Linked DNA regions of Gemmatimonas sp.. The protein of the gene in region 1 interacts with the protein of each later gene in a pairwise test. Links are inferred from orthologs where the notes say so. Each region holds a gene or a part of one and is shown in the gene's direction. Other genes may lie near its edges. The genes, in order: rplL, dnaE and obgE.

Region 1 (2,762 bases):
CGGGTAAGACGATGCGTGTCCTCGTCATCGCGGCGGGTGCCAAGGTGCAGGAAGCGCAGGACGCGGGCGCCGATTACGTCGGCACCGAATACCTCGCCAAGATCAAGGAAGGCTGGTTGGACTTCGACGTGCTGATCGCCACGCCGGACCAGATGGGACAGCTCGGCCAGCTCGGCCGCGTCCTGGGTCCTCGCGGCCTGATGCCGAATCCGAAGGCGGGCACCGTCACGTTCGACGTGGCGAAGGCCGTCAAGGAATCGAAGGGCGGTAAGATCGAGTTCCGCGTCGACAAGGGGGGCAATGTGCACGCCCCGATCGGCAAGGTCTCGTTCGGACCGGAGCAGCTGGCGACCAACCTCGCCGCGCTGATGGATACCATCGTTCGCTCGAAGCCGTCCGCGGCGAAGGGCGTGTACATTCGGAACGTCGCGATCTCGAGCTCCATGGGACCTGGCGTCACCATCGACACCACGCCGTACCGGTAAGAGGGAGACGCAACCATGAAAGCCAAGGCCAAGGCCAAGAAGAGCGACAAGCAGCTCCTTGTTGACAGTCTGAGCGCGAAGCTCGGATCGGCGCAGGCGCTGTTTTACACCGACTTCACCGGTTTGAACGTGAAGCGCATGACGGATCTCCGTCGCCGCCTGAAGAAGGCGGGTGTCGAGTACGTCGTGATCAAGAACACGCTGGCGCTCCGGGCGGTCAACGAGAGCGGGCTGGTGTCCCAGCGTCTGAAGGGCCCGACGGGGGTGGTGGTGGCCAAGGATGGCATCACTGCGGCCAAGGTCCTCTCCGATTTTGCGAAGGAGAACGATCAGCGGCCGTCCGTGAAGGGCGGGATCTATGAGGGCAACGCCGTAGACGAAGCAATGGTCAAGAAGTTGGCCTCGCTCCCGACGCGCGACGAAGCTCTGTCGATCTTCGCTGGCTACCTCAACAGCATCCCGATGATGTTTGCCCTCGCCCTCGACGCCCGCAAGTCGCAGCTCGAAGGCTCCAACTAAGTCCCCAGGCGTTCGCCTGATCACACGCCCCAGGCTCCCTGGGGGGCATTTACGGAGAGTACGACCATGGCTAACACGACCCTGAGCAAGGACGAGATCCTCGACGCGATCGGCGCGATGAGCGTCATCGATCTGTCCGAGCTCATCGAAGCGTTCAAGACGAAGTTCAACGTCACGATCGCCGCAGTTGCGGCGGGCGGCGGCGGTGCGGCGGCCCCGGCGGCCGCAGTGGAAGAGCAGACGGAGTTCGCGGTCATCCTCAAGGAAGCCGGCGGCAAGAAGATCCAGGTCATCAAGGTCGTGCGCGAGCTGACCGGCCTGGGCCTGAAGGAAGCCAAGGACCTGGTGGACGGCGCGCCGAAGGCCGTGAAGGAGAACGTCACGAAGGATGAAGCCGCCGCGATCAAGGCCAAGCTCGAGGCCGAGGGCGCGACCGTCGAAGTCAAGTAAGGCTTCCGACCGTTCTTCGTTTTAACTGCAGTTCCGTCGTTGTAACGCTCCTCCCCGGGGGAGCTGGTCACCGAAAAGTGACCGGCTCCGTCGGGGACGGAGCGCTTTGCGCCCCCGGTATCGCCGGATTCGGTGCACCCCGCACGTGGGTGAGCCCCTAAGGATATGATGAACCAGATCTCGTTCGCGAAGCTCGAGACGGGCATGGATATGCCCCATCTGCTCGACATCCAGACGCGCGCCTTTGAGTCGCTGCTCCAACTGGATGCTGCCTCGCAAGAGCGCGAGGATGTTGGCCTCGAGCGTGTTTTCAAGGACCTGTTCCCGATCTCGGACGTCCACGAGAATTTCTCGTTGGAGTTCGTTCGGTACAGCCTTGGTGAGCCCAAGTACTCTGTCGCCGAGTGTATCGAGCGCGACATGACCTACTCGGCGCCCCTCAAGGCCACGTTGCAGCTGGTCATCTTCGAGGATACCGGGGACGGCAAACGCCCCCGCAATATCATCGAGAAGGAAGTCTATCTCGGCGAGCTTCCGCTCCTGACCGAGCTGGGCACCTTCGTGATCAATGGCGCCGAACGCGTCATTGTCTCACAGTTGCACCGCTCTCCCGGTGTCGTGTTCGAAGAGAGCACGCACCCCAACGGGCAGCGGCTGCTCTCGTCGCGCATTATCCCCTTCCGGGGATCGTGGGTCGAGTTCACCGTGGACATCCACGATGTGATCTACGTCCACATCGACAAGAAGAAGAAGTTCCCGGCCACGGCGCTCCTGCGCGCGTTCGGCTACGGCGAGAACCGGGACATCCTGCGCCTGTTCTTCGCCGAGCGCGAACTCGATCTCACGATGAAGCGTGAGACGCGTATCGAACTCCGTGAGCTGCTCGGTGCCATTATCGCCGAGGACATCACCCTCGAAGGTGAAGTCACGCCCGATGATGCGCCCAAGGCCAAGACCAAGAAGGCCAAGGCCGAGCGCGAGCGCGCTGAGGCGGAGCTGCTGGTGCGTGAGGGAGACGAACTGACCGAAGAAGTACTCAACCGCCTCGTGCGGCAGGGTCTCGACAAGGTCAAGGTCTTCGCGTCGTACACGCAGATCGACCTGCGCGACGAACAGGACGCGATCGACCGCGGCGAGCGCGAAGTGCGCCGCACGCTGGCGCGCGACGTCGTCGATGCCGACACCGGTGAGGTCGTGGCCGAAAAGGGCGCGGTTCTCGTCGATGCCGTCATCAAGCGTATTCGCAAGGCCGACCTTACCAAGGTGCAGGTCTTCGTTGCCTCCGGCCGTGCCGAGTCGACGTTGATC
Region 2 (8,672 bases), on another replicon or contig:
CCTGGTGTCCGACAAGGACGTGTTCAAGACGTCGCTGACCACGACTGTCATCGAGCGTGGTGGCGCTGGTGAGTACTCGCTCGTGGATCTGAACAAGAAGCTGACCGGCAAGGTCGCGTCGGCGTCGGCCGTGATCTCCGACCTCAGCGAAGGGGTCAGCGGCCGCGCGTCGCCGAAGGACTTGGAAACGATGATGCAGCTCACGTGGCTGCGACTCACGTCGCCGCGCGCGGACACGTCGGCCTTCAAGGCGCTCCTGCAGCAGTTCGACCAGGTGCTCAAGAACAAGGATGCGAATCCGGCCGCCGTATTCAGCGACACCGTGCAGATGACGCTGGCCGGTGGTCATCCGCGGGTACGTCCGCTGTCGGCCGAGATGCTCAAGGAGCTCACGCTCGACGAAATGCTGGCGATATACCGTGATCGCTTCGCTGATCTGGGGGATTTCACGTTCCTGTTCGTTGGCAACGTGGATCTGGCCGTGTTGAAGCCGTTGGTGGAACAGTGGCTCGCCCCGCTGCCGGCGGCCGGTCGCAAGGAGACGTTCAAGGATGTCGGCCCCAAGCTGTTCACCGGCCAGATCGACAAGACGGTACGCAAAGGCATCGCGCCGCAGAGCCAGACGGCCATCTTGATGGCCGGCGCCGCCCCGTGGAGCCGCGAGGACTCGTACTTGCTGTCGTCGGTTGGTGAAGTGCTCGAAATGCGCCTGCTGGAACGTTTGCGCGAATCACTGGGCGGCACGTACTCGGTATCGGTAAGCGCGCAGTACTCACGCCATCCGCGACAAGAGTGGCAGTTGGTGATCGGCTACGGCTCGGCGCCGGACAAGGCGGAGTCGATGTTCGCCGCCGTGAGGCAGGAGCTCGATTCCCTGCGTCGCGTGCCGCCGAGTGCAGCGGAAGTGGAACGGGTGCGCGAGCAGCAGCGCCGTGAGCTCGAAGTGGCGCGCAAACAGAACGGGTACTGGCTCAGCACCATCCGCGCGCGACTCGAGAACGGGGATGATCTCGGCACCATCGGCAACGAAGATCCGATGATCGCCGGCCTCACCGCTGAGAAGCTGGCCGCGGCGGCCAAGAAGTACCTCACGGAAGCGAACCGTGCGCGGTTCGTGCTGCTACCCGAGAGCAAGTAGCGCCACGAATGCTCAGCGATCCTTGCGACTCACAGAATCCTTGTGGGTCGCAATGATGCGCTGAATGGCCCGTTTCAAGTCACGCCCCTCGGCCACGTACACCGAATCGAAGCGATCGAGGCGCTCGGCGTACACGCGGCGCGAGAGCAGCACCGCGTTGTTCAGTTTCACCTTCTGCGACCATCCGTCGGGATAGGTGCGAAGCAGTGGGCCGATGCTGTCCACGAGTCGGATCCGCGCGCGCGCATAGACGCGGTCACGCGCCGTGATGCGCGCCGTGCTCGCCGAGTCGGGCAGCGCGGCGAAGACCTGCTCGATCTCGTTCGACGTGCGTTCCCAGAACGCGCCCAGCAACAGATCGTCGTGCCACTCGTCTTCCGCGCGACGCAGCGACGCCGAATCGCCGCGCGCCCGGAAGAAGTGTTCGACGCCGCGGCCACCCACGAAGGTGGCGAAGGACTCGTTGAAGGACACCTGCCCCTTGGCGAAGAAAGTGTTGTGCAGCAGCTCATGAATGATCGTGTTGACGAGCGTCACCGAATCCGCTTTGACGGTGGTGCTCACGAGTGGATCATTGAACCAGCCAAGCGTGCTGAAGGCCGCTGAGGGCCCGACGCTCACGTCGAAGCCCTGATCTCGCAGTGATTCCGCGGTACGTAGCGCCCCCGGGAAATCGAAGAAGCCTTTGTACGGAAAGCGCCCCACCACGGGAAACCACCAGGTTTTCCGCTCCAGCCGGTCGCGATAGGCGGCGCTGACGACGAGCACCAGCGTATCGCGGTCAAGCCGCGAGAAGGCGGTGAAGCTCTTGCGGGCCTTGAGATCGAGTGAGTCGATCGCGAAGCGACGCGCCTCCTGCACGAGACTGAGCTTCGCGCGCAACACGGGATCGGTGGCGGAGTCCGCCACCAGGCGCGCGATGGGCTGACGCCGCGACAGGATCCGCGCCTCCTCGTAGGCGGCGCGGGAGATGTAGCACCCGGTCGGGGTAATGCCGAGGACGACGGCCAGCAACACGGCGGTCGCGCCGGAGATGCGGCGCAACGATCGCCACGAGATCCGCCCATGCGGCATCCTTCGCTGCGGCATCCGACCGCGGTTGTCAATCCCGTGTTGCTGGTCGCCCTGCCCGGCTATCATTCTCGGTCCATGTCGTTCGTTCATCTGCACTGCCACTCCGAGTATTCGCTCCTCGACGGCGCGAATCGTATCGATGATCTGATCAAACGCGCACAGCATTACGAAATGCCGGCGCTGGCGATCACCGATCACGGTAACATGCATGCTGCCTGGGATTTCCAGGAGAAAGCGCGCAAGGCGGGCGTGAAGCCCATCATGGGGATGGAAGCCTACGTGGCGCCGGGTGACCGCCGCACGCGCGGACGTCCCGGGCCGGGTCAGAAGCCGTACTATCACCTGGTGCTGCTGGCCCGCGATCTCGTGGGCTACAAGAATCTGGTCAAGTTGTCGTCGTTGGGGTACACCGAAGGCTTCTACACGAAGCCGCGAATCGACCGCGAATTGCTGGCCAAGTACTCCGAGGGACTGATCGTCTCGTCGGCGTGCCTGGCCGGTGAAGTGGCCGGTCACCTCATGGAAGACCGCATGGACGCGGCGCGTGAAGCCGCCGCGTGGTATGCCGAGCTGTTCAAGGACCGCTACTACCTCGAAGTCCAGGCGCACACCAGCGAGGGCCAGGCGAAGCTCAACGCCAAGATCCTGTCGCTGGGCGACGAGCTGGGGCTGCCCGTCATTGCCACGAACGACGCGCACTTCCTGAAGCACGAAGATCACGACGCGCACGACGTGCTGCTGTGCATCGGCCTCGGCAAGGATCGCAACGACCGCGATCGCATGAAGTACGACGACGGGTTGTACTTCAAACCGCCCAACGAGATCCGCCCGTTCTTCCCGGGCCGCGAAGATGTGCTCACGAACACGCTGGCGATCGCCGATTCGGTGGACGTGCAGTTTGCGAAGCAGTACTACGTGCCGTCGTTCCCGCTGCCGCCCGGCGTCGAGACCGAGAACGAGTACCTCGTGCGACTCTCCACCGATGGCGCGAAGGAACGCTACGGCGATCCGCTGCCGGTGCACGTGCAGGAGCGCCTGGACTACGAGCTCGGGGTCATCACCAAGACCGGCTATGCCGGCTACTTCCTGATCACCGCCGACTTCATCAAGGCGGCGCGCGACCGCGGCATTCCGGTGGGGCCCGGTCGTGGCTCGGCGGCCGGCTCGCTCGTGGCGTATGCGACGCGCATCACCGACGTCTGCCCGCTTGAGTTCGACCTGCTCTTCGAACGCTTTCTGAATCCCGAACGCGTCTCGATGCCCGACGTCGACGTCGACTTCTGTTTCGAGCGACGCGGCGAAGTCATCGAGTATGTGCGGCAGAAGTACGGTAAGGATTCGGTCGGACAGATCGTCACGTTCGGAACGATGAAGTCGCGGGCGGCGGTGAAGGACGTCGGGCGGACGCTCGGCTTCACCCCCGGCGAAACCGACGCGCTGGCGAAGCTGATTCCGAACGCGCCGAACTTTTCGCTGACGGTGAAGGAAGCGATCGAGCAAGTGCCGGAGGTGAAGGCGTTCTACCAGAACGAGCCTCGCTACAAGCAATTGCTGGATTTCGCGATTTCGCTGGAAGGCCTCTCGCGTCACACCGGCGTGCATGCGGCCGGTGTGGTGATCGCGCCGGGCCCGCTGGACGAGTTCGTCCCGGTCTGCACGCAGGCGTCAAAAGGCTCCGGCGCCGGCGACGACGAGCGGGTGATCGTGACGCAGTACGACATGAACGCGCTGGAAAAGGCGGGCATGCTCAAGATGGACTTCTTGGGGCTCACCACGCTGACGGTGATCAGCGACACGCTGGCCAGCATCAAGCAGCGCAGTGGCGTGTCGGTGGTGCTCGAAGAGCGCGGCTTCACCGACGAGAAAACGTATCAGTTGCTGCGCGCCGGCCGCACCGGCGGCGTGTTTCAGTTCGAATCGCCGCTCGCCACCGACGTGCTCAAGCGCATGCGTTGCGACCGATTCGACGACTTGGTCGCGTCGAACGCGCTGCTGCGCCCGGGTCCGCTCGACGCCGGCATGCACAACGTGTACATCCGGCGGAAGCGTGGCGAAGAGCCCACGGTGTACGCGCTGCCCGAGCTGGAGCCGATTCTCTCGAACACGTACGGCGTCATCACCTATCAGGAACAGGTGATGCGCTTGGCGCAGGTGTTGGCGGGCATCTCGCTGGCCGAAGCGGACGTGCTGCGAAAGGCCGTGGGCAAGAAAGATTCCGAGCTGATCAAGAAGGAGCTCGGGAAGTTCGTGACCAAGGCCGTCGCGAAGGGCTACGATCCGAAGATCATCGATGAGCTCTCGGGCCAGATCGAGACGTTCGGGCGTTATGGATTTAACAAGTGTCTGGTCGGTGACACGGAAATCTACGACGCGTCAACCGGACGTGTGGTGCGTATCGCTGATCTTTACGAAAAACGAGACGTGCTGGGAAGCGTCGCGACGTGCGATGTCAACACGCTTCGCCTCGATCACGGACGCGTGATCGATGTCATGGACAACGGCATTAAGGCGGTGTTCCGACTGCGCACGGAGTCGGGCCGTGAGATCGTCGCCACCGGCAATCATCCGCTGCTGCAGATCGACGGGTGGCGCAATCTCGAGTCGATTGTGGTGGGTGAGCACATCGCCGTGCCACGTGCATTGCCTTCGGGACCACGGACATCGTGGGAGCGTCATGAGGTGATTGCGCTGGGTCACCTCCTCGCTGAAGGGAATCTGGGGCATCCCAGTGGCGTGTACTACTACAATCAGGACGAAGCAGCGGTCACGGATTTTATCTCGGCCGCAGAGGGCTTTTCCAATGTCCGCTGCACGCGCACCACGCATAAAGGAACCGCATCCGTCTACACCGGTCGAATCGACCGGAAGTTACCAAACGGGATTTTCGAATGGGCCCGCGGCCTTGAGCTGCTGGGTAAGACGGCGACGCACAAGGAAGTACCGGCGAGCGCTTTCACCCTGTGCGACGAACAGCTAGGGCTGCTGCTGGGGCGCATGTGGGATGGAGACGGACACGTCAACCCACGCGACGCGACGGCGTACTACGCGACCTCGTCGAAGCGACTGGCTCAGCAGGTGCAGCATCTGCTCCTCCGCCTGGGGATCCTTGGTCGCGTTCGCTCCGTCATCTTCCCCTACCGTGGCGGTGAGCGCATCGGCTATCAGGTGTTCGTGACGGGCGTTGAGAATCTGCGCCCCTTCGCCGAACGCGTGGCTTGTCATCTCGTTGCGCCAGCAAAGCGTGCCGCGATAGCCGCCATGCCGTTGACGGCTGTACCCGCTTCCTCCAAGGATCTGGTACCCGTTAGCGCCGTACGCGCTCTGGCGCGAGCCGCCAAGGATCGGCGTGGCGACCGGTGGTCCGACGTGGAGCGTGGTGCAGATGTGTCATCACGCGACCTGTATCCGACCGGGACCAACCCCAACAATATCGGCTTCACGCGCGGCGTGGTGAATCGCCTCGCGGCGTACTTCGGCGACGCCGAGCTGGATCGACTCGGGTCGAACGACGTGCTGTGGGATCGGGTGATAGCAATCGAACCTGCGGGCGAGCAGCGCACGTACGACCTCGAAATTGCCGAGACGCACAATTTCGTGGCGAACGATGTCATCGTTCACAATAGCCACAGCGTCGCCTACTCCGTCGTCGCGTACCACACGGCCTTCCTGAAAGCGCATCACCCGGCCGAGTTCATGGCCGCGTTGTTGTCGTCGAACATCGGGAAGACCGAAGAAGTCATCAAGTACATCGCCGAAGCGCGCGAAATGCAGATCGAAGTGCTCGCGCCCGACGTCAACGAGTCGGGGTGGCGCTTCACGGTCGTGGGCGACAAGCGGGTGCGTTTCGGGCTGGGCGCCATCCGGAACGTGGGCCGCGGGGCGATCGACTCGCTGATCGCGGCACGGAATGAAGGGCCGTTCACGTCACTATACGATCTCTGCTCGCGGGTCGATCTGCGCGTGTGTAACAAGCGGGTGTTCGAAGCGCTGATTGCGGCGGGCGCGTGCGACGGGTTGGGCGGCCACCGGGCGCAGCTGCTGGCGGCGCTCGATCACGCCATCAACGAGGCGTCGCTTCGTCAGGAAGAGGCGGCCAAAGGTCAGGTGTCGCTGTTCGGCGACCTGCTCGGCGATGCGGACGACGCGCCGGGCTCGAATAGCGCGGGATCGCCTCCGCCGCTCCCATCAGTCCCGGTGTGGAGTGAAAGCGAGCGGCTCACCCGAGAGAAGGAGCTGCTGGGCTTCTACATTTCCGGCCATCCGCTGGAGCCCTACCGAACAGAGTGCGAACTCTTCGCCAGCAGCACCGTGGCACAGCTCGGCAACTGGACGGGAGATGCGGTCACGATTGGTGTAGTCATCACGGCAATCAAGAAGCAGATTTCCAAACGGTCGGGCGCTGAGTTCGCCCGGTTGACAGTTGAGGATTTTTCCGGATCTTCCGAAGTGCTGGTCTTCCCGGAGGCGTGGGCGGTCATCGCCGAACGTGTCCGGCCCGATGTACCGCTCCTGCTCAAGGGCGGTTATTCGCGGAAGGATCAGGGCGTCGAGAATGCCACGTTCATCGTCGACACGGTCACACGCTTCGCGGAAGTGCGGGCCAACGGTGAGCTGGCGGTTGCAATCGACCTGAGTCGGGAGCTGGATCTGGCTCCCGGCGTGATGGACGACGTGCGGGCGAGTGTCGAGGCACACGAAGGCTCGGCTCCGCTCGAACTGCGGTGGGACGATGGAACCGGGCGCACCATTCGCTTTCGGTCGAAATCCCTTACCGTGGCCGCGTCGCCCGCCATCTTATCCGATCTTCGCGCGCTGCTCGGCGCTGATCGTGTGCGCCTCGTGCGCGCCGGCAGCTAACGAGCGCGGCGTCCCTTTTCCAGGATTGTCATGGCTGCTGCCCCGGTTCTCGAGTTCGAGCGTCCTCTGGCGGAGCTCGAAAAGCAGATCGAGGAGCTGAAGCGACTCGCGTCCGAGAGTTCGCTCAACGTCACGCAAGAGTTGGAGCCGCTGCAGAAGAAGCTCAGCGAGCTGCGTGTCGAGATTTATCAGAAGCTGACGCCGTTGCAGCGCGTGCAGGTGGCTCGCATTTCGCGCCGTCCCTTCACGTCGGACTACATCCGGCTCGCCTTCACCGATTTCCTCGAGTTGCACGGCGATCGGCTGTTCCGCGAAGACGCGGCGATCCTCGCGGGCTGGGCCCGTCTCGAGGGTGAGACCGTGATGCTGATCGGACACGAGCGCGGCCGCGATACCAAGGAGAATCTGCGCCGCAACTTCGGCATGCCCCATCCCGAGGGGTACCGGAAGGCGCTGCGGCTCATGAAGCTGGCCGAGAAGTTCCAGGTGCCGGTGCTCACCTTCATCGACACGCCGGGGGCGTGGCCGGGGTTGGGTGCCGAGGAGCGCGGACAGAGCGAAGCGATCGCCCGCAACCTGCTCGAGATGAGCAATCTGCAGGTGCCGATCATCGCCACCGTGATCGGCGAAGGCGGCTCCGGCGGTGCGCTGGCGCTCGGCGTCGCCGATCGTGTGCTGATGCTCGAGAATTCCGTGTACTCCACGATCTCCGTGGAAGGTTGCGCGGCCATTCTCTGGAAAGACGGCAAAAGCCCGGAGATGCGCGAGAAGGCGGCTACCGCCCTTCGCGTGACGGCCCCCGATCTGATCGAGCTACGGGTGATCGACGAGATCGTACCCGAGCCGGTCGGCGGCGCTCACTCGGACCACGCCACGACCGCCAACAACCTTCGAGACAGCCTGGTGCGGAACCTCGAAGAGCTGCGCCGCCTGAAGCCGGACAAGCTCGTGCGTCGCCGACGTGAGAAGTTCCTGCGCATGGGACAGTTCACCGAGTAGCTTTCACGCCGTGGCGCATCTGATCGAAGTCGCGTTCCGCGGCAACCGGAAGGAATTCTTCAGCTGGACAGGCGAGACGGCACCCCCACTCAAGGCGGGGGTGATCGTCGAGGCTGACCGTGGTGAGGATTTTGGTCGTGTGCACTCCACCGGTGAGCTGGCCGAGGTCCGTTGCAACGGCTGCGCACACGGTTGCGGCACCAATCCGCCGCCGCGGGCGGCGCTTCGGCTCGCCACGAAAGCTGATGAACAGCTCGACCGCGAGTTGACCGCGGAGAATGAAGACGCGCGTCGCAAGTCGATGGAGCGCGTGAAGGCGAACCATCTCGTGATGAAGCTGACCGACGCCGAATGGCAGTGGGACCGGCGCAAGCTCACCATCTTCTTCACGGCCGAGCGTCGCGTCGACTTTCGCGGCCTCGTGCGCGATCTCGCCGCGCTGTTTCGCACGCGCATCGAGCTGAAGCAGATCGGCGTGCGCGATGAAGCCAAGCGACTGTCGGGAGTGGGCCGCTGCGGGCGCGAGTACTGCTCGGCGTCGTGGCTTCCCGATCTCCGTCCCGTCAATCTCGGCGTCGCCAAGGACCAGAAGCTGTCGCTCAAC
Region 3 (6,093 bases), on another replicon or contig:
GGTCGTGGGAGGGGCGCTCGTTCTGGCCGGCGTCCTGCTCGCGTCACCCCGCGCCCAGGCCTCCACGGAGCGCTGACCGAGGTCGAATGGTCGTCTGAGCCGACTCGCCTCCCTCGCCCCGGTTATCTTTCAGGGGTGAGCGAGACTCGATCGATATTCTCAGGCGCTGGTGCGCCGCACGCCGAGCCGGATGGCGCGTCCGTACAGGGGCCGTTCGCATCGGCGACGCCGATGGTATTCGCCCCGGCGCTCCGGGAGCGCCGCTTCGATGTGGTGGTGACGCGCGGCGGTACGGTCGAATCGCGTCACCGTGTCCATGCTGCCGTCGTGGACGCCAACGGGACGCTGCTGGAGGGCGTGCGCAATCCGCACACGGAGACGTGGTGGCGTTCGTGTGCCAAGCCCTTTCAGGTGATGCCGCTGGTGCGGGCGGGCGGCCTGGAACGTCTGGGCTGGGGCTCGAGCCAGTTGGCCTTGGCCTGCGCATCCCACGGTGGCGAACCGGAGCATGTGGCACTGGCCGAGTCGATGCTCGCCGGAATCGGTCTCGAGGAAGGCGACCTCGCCTGTGGGGCCCATGAGCCGCTGGCGTCGCGCGGCGCACGGCTGCTTCGCGAGTCGGGCGATCGGGTCACGCGCCTCCACAACAACTGCTCGGGAAAACACGCGGCCATGCTGGCGCGGGCAGTGCTTCTCGGCGAGCCCACCACCGGCTACGAGCAGGCGTCGCATGCGGTACAGCGGGCGGCACACGAGACCGTTGCCACGTGGGCGGGCATGACGCCGGAGCAGGTCCGTGTTGCGGTCGACGGTTGCGGCGTGACAGTCTTCTCGCTCCCGCTGGCGAATATGGCGCTCTCGTACGCACGACTCGCCCACGCGTCGACTCACGGAGACGAGACGAGCCGGCGTATAGTGCATGCCATGACGACGCATCCGTTCCTCGTGGGCGGCAGCGATCGGTTCGATACACGCCTCATGGAGGCGATCGGCGGAAACGTGTTGTGCAAAGTCGGCGCGGAAGGTGTGCACACGTTTGCGATCATCGACCGCGGTATCGGTTTCGCACTCAAGGTCGAGGACGGCTCGCAGCGGGCGCAGTTCGTCGCCGTGCTGGCGATGCTGGCGGAGTACGGCGGATTGCCATCGCCGTTGCCGGAGAGCTTGCGCGACGCGGCCGTTCGGGCCGTGCGCAACACGCGTGGCGAACAGGTCGGCGAAGTGTTCGTGAGTGTGGCGTCGCTCGGCGCGCCTGTACGCAATGACGCCGTATGACGGCGAGCCGCGCATGGGCGAGGCAGGCGCGCGTACGCATGACACCGTGGGCGTTGGTTCGATGACAGCCCGCGGCCACGTGTCCGTTACACTCGATGCACTCGATGCGGAGACGGCGGCGCTCGTTCGGCTTGCGGCGGTGCTGGCCGGCGGCAGCGAGGCGGAGGTTCGTGCGGAACTGTCGGGGGTGAATGACGTCGTCAATCCGATCTGGGTCGAGGAAGTCATTCTTCAGACGTACCTGTTCGCCGGGTTTCCGCGCGCGCTCAACGCGGCGCGAGATTGGCGGCGGATCTCCGGTCGCCTCGCACCATCGCCGGCCGACGACCGAGAAGCTGAGGAGCTGGACTTTGTGGCGCGAGGCGAGGCGACGTGCGCCACGGTGTACGGCGAATTTTACGATCGGTTGCGTGTGAACATTCGTGGACTCCATCCGGCGTTGGATCGGTGGATGATCACGGAGGGATACGGCAAAGTGCTCGGCCGGCCGTTGCTCGATCTGGCACGACGAGAATTGTGTGTGGTCGCCGCGTGCGCGATTGCACGACAAGACCGGCAGCTGCATTCGCATCTGCACGGTGCGCTGAACGCGGGAGCGTCGGCGGGTGTCGTGACGGCCGCGTTGCGGGTGGTCTCGCCATTGATCAGCGACGACGACATGCGTCGCTATCTCGGTCTGTGGGCGCGAGTGCAGGGGAAGTAGTTCGGCATTTCAGCAGTACGGCAGCACCATCAGCACGCAGTGTACTCGAAGGTTTTTTGGCGGCGCCCCCGTGGCCGGCTGCCTCTCTCGTTTCGGAAGTGATTCATGTTCGTAGATCGCGTACTCGTGAAGGTCGAAGCAGGAACCGGTGGTTCGGGACAGACGTCGTTTCGCCGCGAGAAATTCGCGCCGATGGGTGGCCCTGATGGCGGCGACGGCGGACGTGGCGGCGACGTGATCGTACGCGGCGACCGGAACCTGACCACGCTCCTCGACTACACGTACCGCGATGCCTGGAAGGCCGAACGCGGACAGCACGGCGAAGGGTCGAACCGGACCGGCCGCTCGGGCGAGGACATCGTGTTGCCGGTGCCTCCCGGCACGGTCGTGCGCGACGCCGAGACGCAGGAGTTTCTCGGTGAAGTCATGGAGGATGGACACACCATTCTCGTGGCAAAGGGCGGTCGGGGGGGCAAGGGCAACTCCTTCTTCGTGACGCCCACGCACCAGTCGCCGCGCGAGTGGCAGCCGGGTGAGGAAGGAACAGCCCGCACGCTCGAACTCGAACTCAAGCTGATCGCCGATATCGGTCTCGTCGGACAGCCGAATGCGGGCAAGAGCACGCTTCTCTCGGTTATTTCGGCGGCGCGCCCGAAGATCGCTGACTATCCGTTCACGACGTTGTCGCCGAACCTCGGCGTCGTCCCGCTCAGCGATCACCGCTCGTTCGTGGTGGCCGATATTCCGGGAATCATCGAAGGCGCGTCCGAAGGCAAGGGACTTGGCCTTCGGTTCCTGCGACACATCGAGCGTACGCGCATGCTCGCGTTCATGATCCCCATCGACGCGGAAGACTGGCAGGCGGAACTCGATCAGCTGCGTCACGAGATCTCCTCGTACTCCACCGAACTCGCCGCGAAGCCGTATTGCGTCGTCTTCACGAAGCTCGATCTGCTGGGCGAACACTACGTGCCGGACATCGAAGCGCCTGGTGCGTTCGGCAAGTACGCGATCAGCGCGGCCGGACGTATGGGGCTCGATGTCGTGCTCGACGCGTGGTGGCGTGAGCTGCTCGCCATGCGCGTGGAAGCCGAGAAGCCGGCACGTGACGCGCAGTTTCTTCCCTGAAGAGGTGGTGGACGCGCGCGAGGTGATCGCGCTGCGTCAGGTCGCCGGACTCGGCGACGTTGGCGTAGCGCGACTCCTGTCGCTTCATGGCGACGCGGCGCGCGCGCTGGCGTCGGTCGCTGCGGCGCGACGCGACGACGCATTGGGTACGGCCGACCGCATTCTGGCGGACCTGCGTCGCATCGGCGGGGAGGCGCTCGTGGCCGGAACCGAGCGCTACCCGTCGCGACTCCTCGAACTCGCCGACTCGCCTCCGGTGATCTACGCGCAGGGCACACTGGTTAGCGCGAATCCGCCGGCCGTGGCGATCGTGGGCACCCGCGCGGCGTCGGCATACGGACTGCGCGTGGCGCGCGCCATCGCCACCGCCTGCGCCCGCGCCGGTGTGACGATCGTGAGCGGATTGGCTCGCGGCATTGACGGCGCGGCGCATGAGGCGGCGCTGGCAGCGGGCGGGCGTACCGTGGCGGTTCTCGGCACGGGTCTCGACGTGCATTACCCGCGTTCGCATCGCACCCTGCAGGAACGCATCGCGCGTGATGGGCTGTTGCTGACCGAGCAGAGGCCGGGTGACACTGGACACGGTGGCACCTTCCCCCGACGGAATCGCATCATTGCGGCGCTGGCCGACCTCACCGTCGTTGTCGAAGCTGGTACAGGGAGCGGCGCGCTGATCACCGCCGATCACGCGCTCGAATTGAATCGAACGGTCGCCTGCGTACCGAACGCCATCGATCAGGTCTCGTCGCTCGGCAGCAATGCGCTGCTGAAGATGCACGCCGAGCCGATTCTGGCCGTGGACGACGTGTTGGCCTTGCTTCGCGTCGATCGGTCGATCTCCACCCACATGGCCCTCGATGGCGATGCAGCGCGGTGCTGGGACGCCGTGCAACGCGGCGCGCGCGACATCGAGCAGGTTGCGGCGCACGCTCAGTTGCGCCCTCGTGAAGCGGCCGCTGTGCTGAGTGCGCTCGAAATCGATGGACTCGTGCACTTCGGGCCATCGGGGCAGGTGCATCCGTCCATCGGCGTATCGTGAGCGCTTCGGCGGCTTCACCCGTGGGCTATCGGCATCTGTACTTGCACGTACCGTTCTGTGCGCGGCGCTGCAGCTATTGTGATTTCGCGATCGCCGTGCGCAAGCGGGTGCCGTGGCGTGCGTTCGCCGATTCGGTCGGCGCCGAGCTTCGCCTTCGCGGTACCGCAGAGTCGTGTGACGTGTTGAGCACGCTGTATCTCGGTGGAGGCACGCCGTCGCGATTGGGCGGCGAGGGCATCGAGCGCTTGTTCGATGTACTGCACGAGCACATTCGACTGGACGCGGACGCCGAGGTCACGCTCGAAGCGAACCCGGAAGACGTGTCGGCCGACGCCGTGGCAGCGTGGTGTCGGGCGGGTGTGAATCGGGTGAGCTTAGGTGTCCAAAGCTTCGATGATCGGGTGCTGTCGTGGATGCATCGCGTGCATGACGCGGATGCCGCCGTGCGCGCGGTTGACACCCTCCGCGCCGGCGGCATTGATGCGATGTCGCTCGACCTCATCTTCGCGGCGCCGGATACGCTGGAGCGGGACTGGAGCGGCGATGTCACGCGACTTCTCGCACTCGCTCCCGATCACATTTCGCTGTACGGTCTCACCATCGAACCGCACACGCCGCTCGGGCGATGGCAGGCCCGTGGTGAGGTCGAGGAAGCGCCCGAAGATCTCTACGAGCGGCAGTTCCTCGAGTCGCACGAGCGACTGCGGTCCGCCGGCTTCGAGCACTACGAGGTGTCGAATTTCGCCCGGCCCGGCCGACGCGCGCGACACAACAGTGCGTATTGGCAGAACGTGCCGTATCTGGGCATCGGGCCATCGGCGCACGGCTTTGACGGATCGGCGCGTCGCTGGAACCACGCGGCATTGACGGCATGGGAGTCGGCGTTGTCCGCTGGAATCGACCCGATGGAGGGAGCGGAAACGCTCACCAGACAGAACCGTGAGGCCGAGATGGTGTACCTTGGGTTACGCACGATCGACGGACTGGAGCTTCGGGAAGGTGAGGAAGCCCGCGTCGCCACGTGGCGTCGGCAGGGGTGGATCGAGTCTGTTCATGGGACTGCCGGATCTCGGATCCGGTGCACCGCCTCCGGATGGCTTCGGCTCGATGCCCTGGCCGTCGACTTGACAGCACTTCGAAGTCGTTCGTAGCGTTACACTTATGGCTATTAGCGGGGAGCTCTCCGAGCGGGAGCGTCAGGTACTGGAAGCGGTGATCCATAGCTACGTGGCAACGGCCGAGCCCGCGGGTTCGCGCACGCTATCGCGTCGCTTCGGCTTGGGCATCTCTCCGGCGACCATCCGCAACACGATGAGCGATCTCGAAGAGAAAGGCTTTCTCTTTCACCCGCACACGTCAGCCGGACGCGTTCCCACCGACAAGGCGTACCGCGTGTACGTCGACTCGCTGATGCGGGTGGAGACCATTACTGGCGATGCGCAACGACGATTACATGCCGACATCTCCGCCGGCGGTTCGGCGATCGAAGCGATTCTCCGTCGAGCGGCCCAATCCCTCGGCGTGTTGACGCAGGAACTTGGCGTCGCCCTCGGCCCTCGGTTTGAACGGGCCACATTGCGACAGGTCGAGCTCGTGCGCATGTCGTCTGAGCGCCTGCTGATGGTGCTCACGCTGCAGGGTGGCGCCGTGCGCACCGTGTTCGTCGAAGTACCGGGCGTGATCGCCGACGAAGCCCTGATCGAGGTCACGATCGTGCTCAACGAGCGACTCTCCGGGCTCACGCTCGAGCAGGTGCGCACCTCGCTCGCCTCACGGCTCCGCGATGTGCACCTGAAGCCGGAAACCGCCGAGTTGCTGCACATCTTTGTGCAGGAGGGGGAGCAGGCGTTCGGCCGGGTGGCGGATCCGCTGGAGACGGTGGTGTTGGGCCAGCCGTCGTTGTTGGCCGATCAGCCGGAGTTCGCGAGCGGCGAGCGCCTGCGGCAGC

Evidence for each region.
Region 2: the proteins of rplL (region 1) and dnaE interact in binary tests that used the Escherichia coli proteins (3 or more experiments, as listed by UniProt). The link is inferred for Gemmatimonas sp. from one-to-one orthologs.
Region 3: the proteins of rplL (region 1) and obgE interact in binary tests that used the Escherichia coli proteins (3 or more experiments, as listed by UniProt). The link is inferred for Gemmatimonas sp. from one-to-one orthologs.

Annotation. Positions count from the first base shown.
Region 1 is NZ_JANPLK010000072.1:55,177-57,938, forward strand. It holds rplL (50S ribosomal protein L7/L12), read left to right. Parts: upstream 1-1,070; coding sequence 1,071-1,454; downstream 1,455-2,762. Other genes in the region: rplA (50S ribosomal protein L1), read left to right, coding at 1-485; rplJ (50S ribosomal protein L10), read left to right, coding at 501-1,004; rpoB (DNA-directed RNA polymerase subunit beta), read left to right, coding at 1,623-2,762. UniProt on the Escherichia coli protein: The binding site for several of the GTPase factors involved in protein synthesis (IF-2, EF-Tu, EF-G and RF3). Is thus essential for accurate translation.
Region 2 is NZ_JANPLK010000027.1:111,389-120,060, forward strand. Bases 1,864-7,269 are described here. They hold dnaE (DNA polymerase III subunit alpha), read left to right. Parts: upstream 1,864-2,203; coding sequence 2,204-7,069; downstream 7,070-7,269. Other genes in these bases: RMP10_RS07975 (aminopeptidase), read right to left, coding at 1,864-2,182; RMP10_RS07985 (acetyl-CoA carboxylase carboxyltransferase subunit alpha), read left to right, coding at 7,100-7,269. Also shown: RMP10_RS07970 (insulinase family protein), read left to right, coding at 1-1,138; more of RMP10_RS07975, read right to left, coding at 1,151-1,863; more of RMP10_RS07985, read left to right, coding at 7,270-8,068; regulatory iron-sulfur-containing complex subunit RicT, read left to right, coding at 8,079-8,672. UniProt on the Escherichia coli protein: DNA polymerase III is a complex, multichain enzyme responsible for most of the replicative synthesis in bacteria. This DNA polymerase also exhibits 3' to 5' exonuclease activity. The alpha chain is the DNA polymerase catalytic subunit.
Region 3 is NZ_JANPLK010000043.1:69,636-75,728, reverse strand. The notes cover bases 1,268-4,094. They hold obgE (GTPase ObgE), read left to right. Parts: upstream 1,268-2,083; coding sequence 2,084-3,106; downstream 3,107-4,094. Other genes in these bases: dprA (DNA-processing protein DprA), read left to right, coding at 3,084-4,094; RMP10_RS11520 (carboxymuconolactone decarboxylase family protein), read left to right, coding at 1,268-1,978; RMP10_RS11525 (asparaginase), read left to right, coding at 1,268-1,275. Outside these bases: RMP10_RS11530 (DMT family transporter), read left to right, coding at 1-76; more of RMP10_RS11525, read left to right, coding at 136-1,267; more of RMP10_RS11520, read left to right, coding at 1,262-1,267; more of dprA, read left to right, coding at 4,095-4,145; radical SAM family heme chaperone HemW, read left to right, coding at 4,142-5,296; heat-inducible transcriptional repressor HrcA, read left to right, coding at 5,307-6,093. UniProt on the Escherichia coli protein: An essential GTPase which binds GTP, GDP and possibly (p)ppGpp with moderate affinity, with high nucleotide exchange rates and a fairly low GTP hydrolysis rate.